3 regions of the Ruminococcus sp. D54t1_190329_F1 genome follow, and region 1 is predicted to be linked to each of the others. Evidence: predicted binding sites of a transcription regulator. Region 1 holds the regulator's gene; each other region holds the start of a gene.

The links. Region 1 encodes HrcA, which represses chaperone genes, less so after heat shock. Its sites were predicted from a motif close to TGTTAGCACTCNNNNNNNNNGAGTGCTAACA; they were not measured.
Region 2: a site for HrcA is predicted at 1,780-1,810, ahead of I2D69_RS06425 (Hsp20/alpha crystallin family protein). Genes of this name have one in related genera too.
Region 3: a site for HrcA is predicted at 1,596-1,626, ahead of groES (co-chaperone GroES). Genes of this name have one in related genera too.

The regions. Positions count from the first base shown of each region.
Region 1 is NZ_JADNDC010000002.1:124,044-127,326, reverse strand. It holds gene dnaK (molecular chaperone DnaK) at 1-78, opposite strand, end outside; gene grpE (nucleotide exchange factor GrpE) at 194-856, opposite strand; gene hrcA (heat-inducible transcriptional repressor HrcA) at 873-1,913, opposite strand; gene I2D69_RS01445 (TIGR00730 family Rossman fold protein) at 2,326-2,868, opposite strand; gene I2D69_RS01440 (chromate transporter) at 2,960-3,283, opposite strand, start outside.
Region 2 is NZ_JADNDC010000010.1:96,702-99,984, reverse strand. It holds gene I2D69_RS06440 (metal ABC transporter permease) at 1-268, shown strand, start outside; gene I2D69_RS06435 (hypothetical protein) at 708-962, shown strand; gene I2D69_RS06430 (hypothetical protein) at 1,062-1,742, shown strand; gene I2D69_RS06425 (Hsp20/alpha crystallin family protein) at 1,943-2,410, shown strand; gene greA (transcription elongation factor GreA) at 2,805-3,283, shown strand, end outside.
Region 3 is NZ_JADNDC010000009.1:70,985-74,267, forward strand. It holds gene groL (chaperonin GroEL) at 1-1,229, opposite strand, end outside; gene groES (co-chaperone GroES) at 1,274-1,558, opposite strand; gene codY (GTP-sensing pleiotropic transcriptional regulator CodY) at 1,983-2,768, opposite strand; gene topA (type I DNA topoisomerase) at 3,110-3,283, opposite strand, start outside.

The DNA.
Region 1 (3,283 bases):
AACGGTTGGCTGTCCACCTTCCATAACAGCTACACAGCTGTTTGTTGTACCTAAGTCAATACCAATGATTTTTCCCATGATAATTTTCCTCCTGTTTAAAAATTCATGGTTGCTGTCCATTACACGAACAGTAACATTTATACTTTGTTTTTAGAAAATGTCGATGAAGTTTGATTCTCCAAGCTGCTCTCTGTCAATTAGCAACTTTTACCATACTGTGTCTTACAACGAAATCCTTGTAAGTATATCCCTTCTGGAATTCCTCTACGACGATGTTCTCGCCAACGGATTCGTCCTCCACATGCATCACTGCATTATGCAGATTCGGATCAAATTCCTTGCCTACAGCTTCGATTGGCTTCACACCCATCTCATCAAAGGCTGTCATCATCTGCTTATAGATCATCTTCATGCCTTCTGCAAATGGATCATCCTCCGGTGCCTGTGCAAGACCTCTTTCGAAGTTATCCACGATCGGAAGCATTTTTTCAACGATGTCCCTGGCACCGATGATGTACATGCTGGATTTCTCTTTCTCCGTTCTTTTACGGTAGTTATCGAATTCAGCCATGCTGCGCTTCAGTCTGTCTGTAAGCTCCTCGACCTGCTGTTCAAATTTATCTTTCTCTTTTTTCTTCTTGCCGAAGAAAGAAGTTTTTGTCTTGGTTTCCGGTTCCTTCTGAGATTCTGCTTCCTGATCTGACTGCTCAGTTTCTTCTGTCTGTGCAGGTTCTTCGGAAGTCTCCTCTTCTGCTGTCTGGGCTGTATCTGCTGCCTCTTCTTCGCTTCCGTCTGTTACCGGAATGTCAACTGCTTCTTCCTGTACTTCGGCTTCTTTATTCATTTCTTCTGACACGCTTTCAACCGCCTTTCTAGGTTTTCTTATTTACCATTTCGTCAAGCTGGACTTTTAATTTCTTTAAGCTGTCCACTACATTCTCGTAATCCATTCGCTTGGGACCGATGATTCCAATAGTTCCACGCATTCCATCTCCCAGCTCATAAGTAGCTGTGACCACACTGCAGTCTTTCATGGTACGTACCGGAACTTCATCCCCGATGTATATCTGAACTCCTGTGTTCTCCGGGTCTCCCATTTCCTCACGGACCATATCCGCAAGTTCCTGCTTATCCTCGAAAGTGGAAATCAGCTCACTGGCTCTGGATGTATCTGCAAGCTCTGGATACTTAAATATGTTGGTTGCTCCCGATGTATATACTTTCATATCTTCTTCGTCCACGTGAATCGTAGCTGCAACCGCGTCCAGCACATCTGCAACCACACCGCTGTGGCTTCCCGCCTGTTCTTTCAATCTGGCGATCATGCCCAGATTAATGTCCTGGATGGGTACGCCGTTCAGGTTCGTGTTAAGAAGAAGATTCAGCTTCAAGATCGTCTGGTCATCCATCTCCTCATCAATATTGATGATCTGGTTCCGAATGACATTACCCTCACATACAACTACGGCAATCAGCTGCCGCTCATTGACTCGTGAAAGCTGAATGAACTTCAGGGTGCTTCCCTTATACTGGGGAACCGCAACCATAGCCGCATAATTGGTATTCGTGGCAAGGACCTTCGCCACCTGCCTGAGCACCTTATCCATCTTATCTGACTTCTCAATCATCAGATCACGGATTTCTGCGATCTCGGCTTCCTTCTCCCTGGTAAGCTCATCTACATAAAGGCGATAGCCTTTATCTGATGGAATTCTTCCGGCTGAGGTGTGGGGCTGTACGATGTAGCCCATATCCGTCAGGTCGGACATCTCATTTCGGATGGTAGCAGAGCTGACATTCAGATCCGGATATTTGGAAATAGTTCTGGAACCTACAGGCTCACCTGTTTCCATATAAGTTTTGATGATTGCTTTCAGTATTTTCCGTTTGCGCTCATCTAATACTTCATCCATGAAATATCTGCTCCTTCCTGAAAAGCAGACGGTCAAACCTGATTCTGATTTCCGTCTGGCTTCTTCGAATTCCTTTTGTTAGCACTCATTATTTAGGAGTGCTAACATCTATGTTCTTAAGATACACCTCAGTATTCCTTTTGTCAATATTTTTTACAAATTTTTTTCATCTTTTTTGATAGTTTTTACCTTATACTTTACCATTCCGGATAAAATTTCCTTGCTGCAATACCATTTTTGCAGCAAGGGCACTACCAGGTATCTTTATGTCCGCTGCCGTATAAATGAAAAAGATGCCTTGAGAAAATTTTCCCTGGCATCTTCTTTCCTGTATACTAGAGTCTATTTTGTAACTGTTCAGTACCTTCACAGTTATATGTTTCACAAAACAGTACCTGCTGAATAGCAGCCTCTATTTTTTATAATTTTCCAGATAGTCAAGAACTGCCGCCGGCTCATCCAGAAAAACTACCAGATCCAGCACGGAAAAATCCATGAATTTCTCCTCTGCTGTGTACTCCAGCAATGCTTTCATCCTGTCATAATATCCGTCAATGTTATACAGCACAATTGGGCGGTCAATACGTTTCAGGCTTTTCAAGGTAAAAATCTCAAAAAATTCCTCGTAGGTACCAATTCCGCCAGGTGCTACGATCGTAGCATCTGATTTTTCTTCCAGAAGTTTTTTGCGCTCTCTCATATTCTCTGTGAAAATAAATTCCGTACATTTCTCATACAGAACTCCTGGCTGGTCAAAAAAGCGGGGAGCAATTCCAAGTATGTAACCATTTTCTGCTGCCACGCCTCTGGCTGCTGCTCCCATCATTCCGGTAGCTCCGCCGCCAAACACTAGACCGTGACCTCTTTTTCCCATTGCTCTTCCAAGCTCTTCTGTTTTTTCATAATAAATGTTTTTAAGCAGCGCACTTGAAGCACCATATACACATATGTTCAATCTGTTGTCCTCCTTATTTTTCTTCTAAACACAGGTGCTGCCCACCTGCGGCAGCACCATATACGAAAGTCAGCTGGCATATCTTTTCCAGTCAGCTTCCGACAGCCGCGCAAAACGCCATATTGGCCACACCGCACAAAACCATCACCAGAATGGGATTCATTTTATATTTTCTCAAAAGCACCAGTGCGGCAGTAAAGAATACCACCATTCGAATGCATATGTTTTCCCGAAACAGTTCCACTGCACCATTTATAAAAAAAGATGATACTAAAATGGTAACTCCTGCCTTGGCGATCATGGCCACAACCGCCGGACGAAGGGATGTAAGAGTTCCCTGGAGAAGGGACATTTTCCGGTATTTCGTGTAAATATATGCCAGCAGGGTTACAATTATACAGGAGGGTAAAATACA
Region 2 (3,283 bases), on a different contig from region 1:
CACAGCGGTGATCATTGTGCTGGCTATGAATCTGGTGGGGTCCCTGTTGATCTCAGCTCTGATCATTTTCCCGGCACTGTCGGCAATGAGGCTCTATAAACGATTCAGCGCAGTAATTATCTGTTCGGCGATTTTATCCGTGTTGTGTGCATTTTTTGGAATTATTGTTTCCATTCTGGGCGGAACGCCGGTAGGGTCTACCATTGTGGCTGTGGATATTGCGGCGTTTCTGGTGACAAGCCTGATTGGGAAGCTTTTAGAGAGATAGAATATGGTATAGAGTAGTAGAGCGTGTCTGAAAAATCTGACAAGTTAATATGGCAGTTACTTAATATCCGATGTATAGGGCGTTCTTGTAAGTGGTTCAGCTTGCAGGGGACGCCTTTTTAATGTAATAGGAAATTCTGTTGGAATTGCCTATTACATCAAAAGCCTTACTGAGCAGGAACGCACTGCGGCGGAAAGGGTAGCTGTCGCTCGAGGCGACCCGTCGCAGGCGGAGAATCCTGCAAGCTGGATTTTTTTTATATGGACAATGAGAAAAATACTAACCAGAGTATAGTGCTTTTTCCTGGGTAAATTTCTTATAATATAGTTACAGCAGAATGATACAGTTGTAGAAAAAATTTCTGGTTACTGTTTTGTATCTGGCTGCAAAGTTGAAATTATATTTTTCAGAAAAATTATATGATTCAGGGAGGGTGCTTATGAAAAGAAGAATAATTGCTGCAGTATTTACCGGAATGTTAACCGTCGCATTGTTTCCTGCTATTGCCCATGCAGAAATCGAAAATCCGGAGGACTATATGGGCATCTGGTATGCCAATTATGTAATATATTCTGACGAAAGCAGCGAACGCCACAATGTAGCAGAATATTTGAACCAATACTTGGAAATGAGGCTGATGGAAGACGGAAGTGCTTACATGGAAATGTCCTACAATAGTGAGGAGCCAGACTAGGCAGAAATTCTGAAGGTCTCATGGAAACTGGAGGATGGGAAAATACTTGTTTCCCTGGAGGAAGGAGACATTTATCTTGATACAGTGGACGGAGAGTTTGTGGGGAGCTTAGATGAGGATACCCAGGTGATTTTCGGGCGGGAACTGGTGCAGACAGGAGAAGCTCAGAGCCTGGATAATCTGGACGATCTGGAAGATAGTGAAAAGGCTAAGATTCCAAAGGAGAATCCCTACATTTATCATCCGGAAACAGACAATCCGGAGGAAATCATTGCCCGCTATCTTGGGGCTGCGAATTTGGAAAAAGGTTATGAAGTTTCCCTGGATGAGGACAATGGAACCTTTACAGCTCATTGGGCAGGAGATGAATATTATGATCCCAGGGACTATGTTGGAAGCTACAGAATAACGGATGATAACTATATCAACATTTGCTGGAGAGAGGCCACCAGTGAGTATGGCGATAAATGCTATGGTGCGGTTCTGGTAGACCGCTGGAACCAGTTTACGATAAATGAGGATCTTGGAAATCTGGCCGAAGTTATGACTGCCATGGCAAATGACATAAACAGCGGACGTGTTTTCACAGCTTACAGGACAGAAATCACAGAAGGCTCTGAAAACCAGGGTGCTGTGAAATTTATAGATGAGGATTACGAGGTTTCCTATAGCTACCAGATCATTCCAGGTGCAGATCCTATGGTGACACTTACCAGGTATGATTCGGAATATGATTATGAACAGGTGTATACAAATTATCAGCTGAGGGAGATGCTGTAGGAAAATAGAAAAATGTGAGAATGTGAAAAAAATGTGAAATTAGCACTCATCTCTTGACACTGCTAACAATATGTGCTATATTACAACTAGAACAAAGGAAGGGGATAAAAAGAAAGCAAAAGCGAAAGGCTTTATGAATTCCCTACCACCCGAGTTCCAAGAAACAAGGTAAACAGCATATTAAAAAGGAGAGATGACTTATGTTAATGCCTAGTATTTTTGGAGAGAACTTATTTGATGATTTCTTTAATGATTTTCCATTCTATTATGATGATAAAGCAATGAAAGATACCGAGAAGAAGCTTTATGGCAAGAGAGCCAGCCACGTTATGAAGACTGATATTAAGGAAATGGATAACGGTTATCAGCTGGTAGTCGATCTTCCAGGATTTACCAAAGATGAGATTAAGGCTTCCCTGGAGAATGGCTATCTGACCATCAGCGCTGAGAAAGGTTTGGACAAAGATGAGCAGGAGAAAGAATCCGGTCATTACATCCGCAGGGAGCGTTACGCAGGAGCCTGCAGCAGAAGCTTTTATGTAGGCGAGGATGTTCAGCAGGAGGATATTAAGGCTGAGTTTAAACATGGCATTCTGAAACTGTTTGTTCCGAAGAAAGAAGCGAAACCAGCAGTGGAAGAGAAGAAACACATTGCCATCGAAGGATAACTTTTCCCCTTTCAGAAGCACATTCTGAGAGAATAGCATAATTAAGAAGTAAGATGCCGCAGAATCACGGAAAATGGTGGTTCTGCGGCATTTTTTTTTACATTTGTTCGCTATTTTTCTGTCTTGACAATGCCTGTTGATTTAGCTATAATGGTGAAACTGTGAATATCCTAGTGAATTTGTACCCTTTTGGGTAATGAAATGTCTGCTTTTGCAGGCATTACCAATTATAAAAGTGGACTGTTTGGCGCATGAATATTATCTGTCGTTGGTATATTTCTGCTGCTTTTTGTTCAGGACTTTTATAGTAATGGAATTTTCCGGGAGAAACAGCATATAAGAAATGTATGATACGGGGCGACAAGCCGCCGGAATGAAAGGGAGTAAGGCTATAATGGAAGAAAAGAAGAACTTACTAACCTATGCAGGACTTAAAAAACTGGAAGAAGAGCTGCATGATTTAAAGGTAGTAAAAAGAAAAGAAGTAGCAGGTAAGATCAAAGAGGCAAGAGAGCAGGGAGACCTGTCCGAGAATGCAGAGTACGATGCAGCTAAAGATGAGCAGAGAGATATCGAAGCGCGTATTGAAGAAATTGAGAAAATCCTGAAGAACGCTGAGGTTGTAGTTGAGGACGAAGTCGATCTTGACAAGATCAGCGTAGGATGTAAAGTAAGAGTACATGACTTCGAGTTTGACGAAGATATAGAACTGAAGCTGGTTGGCTCCACAGAGGCAAACAGCCTGGAAGGCAAGATTTCTAACGAATCTCCTGTAGGAAAGGCTCTTATGGGCGCACACACAGGTGATATTGTAGAAGTAGAGCTGCCATCCGGTATCATGAAGTACAAAGTGCTGGAAATCCAGCGTAATAT
Region 3 (3,283 bases), on a different contig from region 1:
ATGATTCCTTCTTCAACAGCTGCTCTGGTAGCTGCAAGAGCATCTTCCATACGAAGTTTTGCTTCTTTCATCTCAGTCTCAGTAGCTGCACCAACACGAACCACTGCTACACCGCCTGCAAGTTTTGCAAGTCTTTCCTGAAGCTTCTCTCTGTCGAAATCAGATTTTGTCTCCTCAATCTGAGCACGGATCTGGGCAACACGATTGGCAATTGCTTCTTTATCTCCCATACCATCGACAATAACAGTATTCTCTTTTGCAACTTTAACAGATTTTGCACGTCCTAACTGAGCCATTGTAGCATCTTTCAGTTCAAGACCTACCTCGTCAGAAATTACAGTACCACCTGTCAGAATTGCGATATCCTGAAGCATTTCTTTTCTTCTGTCACCATAGCCAGGAGCTTTTACAGCTACTACCTGGAAGGTTCCTCTTAATTTGTTTACGATCAGAGTGGTAAGAGCCTCACCCTCAACATCTTCAGCGATGATAAGAAGTTTTGCTCCAGCCTGTACGATCTGCTCCAGCAGCGGAAGAACTTCCTGAATGTTGGAGATTTTCTTGTCTGTGATCAGAATATATGGATCCTCAAGGTTTGCTTCCATCTTCTCCATATCAGTGGACATGTATGCGGAAATATATCCACGGTCAAACTGCATACCTTCTACAAGGTCAAGCTCTGTGTGCATGGTCTTGGACTCTTCTACAGTAATAACACCGTCGTTGGAAACTTTTTCCATTGCATTTGCAACAAGCTCTCCGACTTCTTTATCTCCGGCGGAAATAGATGCAACGTTTGCGATCTGTTTCTTTCCGCTTACTTTCTGGCTCATGTTCTTAATTGCTTCTACAGCAGCATCTGTAGCTTTCTTCATACCGCGTCTCATAACGATCGGGTTAGCACCTGCTGCCAGATTCTTCATTCCTTCATGAACCATTGCCTGGGCAAGTACAGTAGCAGTTGTAGTACCATCACCAGCTACATCGTTTGTCTTGGATGCAACTTCCTTGATCAGCTGAGCTCCCATGTTCTCGAAAGCATCCTCAAGCTCGATCTCTTTTGCGATTGTAACACCATCGTTTGTGATAAGCGGAGCACCGAACTGTTTATCAAGTACTACGTTTCTTCCTTTCGGACCAAGTGTTACTCTTACGGTATCAGCAAGTTTATTTACACCAGCCTCTAATGCTGTTCTGGCTTCTGCGCCATATTTAATCTCTTTTGCCATAATGAATCATCCTCCTGATTTCAAGTTATTTATAAGGTTATGTCTTATTTCACAATTGCAAGAATATCGCTCTGTTTTACGATGATATACTCTTCACCGTCAAGCTTAACCTCTGTTCCTGAATATTTGGAATAGATAACCTTGTCGCCTACAGTAACTTCCATTTTCACTTCTTTCCCGTCAACGACTCCGCCAGGTCCTACAGCGATTACCTCTGCCTGCTGTGGTTTCTCCTGTGCCTGTCCCGGAAGAACGATACCGGATTTTGTTGTCTCTTCTGCTTCTAACTGTTTTAATACAACTCTGTCGCCTAATGGAACTAATTTCATGATCTATGTCCTCCTTTAGAATTGTTTTCCTTTTTCTTACTAGCACTCATTATTGCTGAGTGCTAATCACTGTTCATTATATTATTGAATTATCGTTATTTGTGCAACTCTTTTCATAGTTACATTTTCAAGTATATTCTGTTTTATTCTCTTTTATGCTCTTTTTTTCTCTTGTTTTCTCACTTTAAAAATTTTCTGATTTTTTTGTTTCGCCGCTTTTGAAGCCTGACCGTTAAAACTTTTTGGTGTAATAGTGAATTCCAATGAATTTTCCTGTTACACACAAAAAAAGAACTGCCCTCCAGAGCGTGTTTGAAAAATCATTCCCGCAATCTGCATTTCACAATTTGCAGAAAGCCTTTTTCAAACACGTTCGAAAGAAAACAGTTCTTCTGTACACTTGTTTATTATTTATTGAATTCACTCAGGCCTTTTTATTTCTCTGGGCCTTAATCTCTTCTAATTCATCAAAGATCACTTCATTGAGAACCTTGATATAGGTTCCCTTCATACCGGATGACCGGGACTCAATAACGCCCGCGCTCTCGAACTTGCGGAGTGCATTTACGATTACTGATCTGGTAATACCTACTCTGTCTGCAATCTTGCTGGCAACAAGAATTCCCTCATCTCCGTCAAGCTCATCAAAAATATGGATGATAGCTTCCAGTTCAGAGAAAGAAAGTGTGTTAAAAGCAGATTTCACAACCTGTTTCTTTCGGTCTTCCTCAGCATTCTCTTCATGTACAGCTCGCATCATCTCAAGACCTACAACTGTGGTGCCGTATTCACTGACAATAATATCCTCAATATCGTATGGACGATCCTTGCGGTACATAAACACCGTTCCAAGACGTTCTCCTGCAATATCAATAGGATTGATGATTCCCTGATAGCTGCTGGAAACATGCTCAAAGCCAAGTGTCTGGAGATTCACGTTCTCTTTGGTGGATAATACTCCTAAAAAGCGCTCATTCAGCAGAGGGTCAACATGACCGCCCACCTCATCAGCTATCAGTTCCCGGATTTCCTCAACTCCCGGGCAAAAACTTACACCAAGCACCTTGCCTTTCTTGCTGAGAACCAGGATATTAGAACTTAAAGTATCCATCAGAACCTGGCAGATATCATTAAAAACCACCTTGCTGGAACTGCTGTTATGGAGAAGTTTATTGATTTTTCTTGTTTTATCAAGTAACTGAACGCTCATTTTGTCCTCCCTTCGCTTTTGTTACATGAGAGCCTGTTAAAAAAATCATTCCCGCAATCTGTACGCTCCACTTTGCAGAAAGCCTTTTCAGACATGCTCTGGCTTTAACTGTTATTCTAATACTACACGTTTTTCAAACTATTTACAAGCTATTTTTTACTATTTTTCAATTTTGTTTAGCTTTTCTGAAAATATCACGTTTTTGAAACTATTCATCAAACAATGGAAGTAATAGAGCTTTTATTTAAAAAATCCCCTGCAAAACATAATACAGCTGCCTTGCAGGGGATTTTCCCCGGAAATTCCTTAATTTGTTACTGCTCGCACCCTTCACAGCAACCTTAATTTTCTTTTTCATCCTTCGGCCTGGCTTCTACATAGCCACAGGTCTCCTGGCTGCACACCAGTTTATTTCCTTTTTCCACCATGTAGCTTCCGCACACCGGACATTTCTTATCCGACGGCTTCTGCCATGACATAAAGTCACATTCCGGATTATCTTCACAGCCGTAATA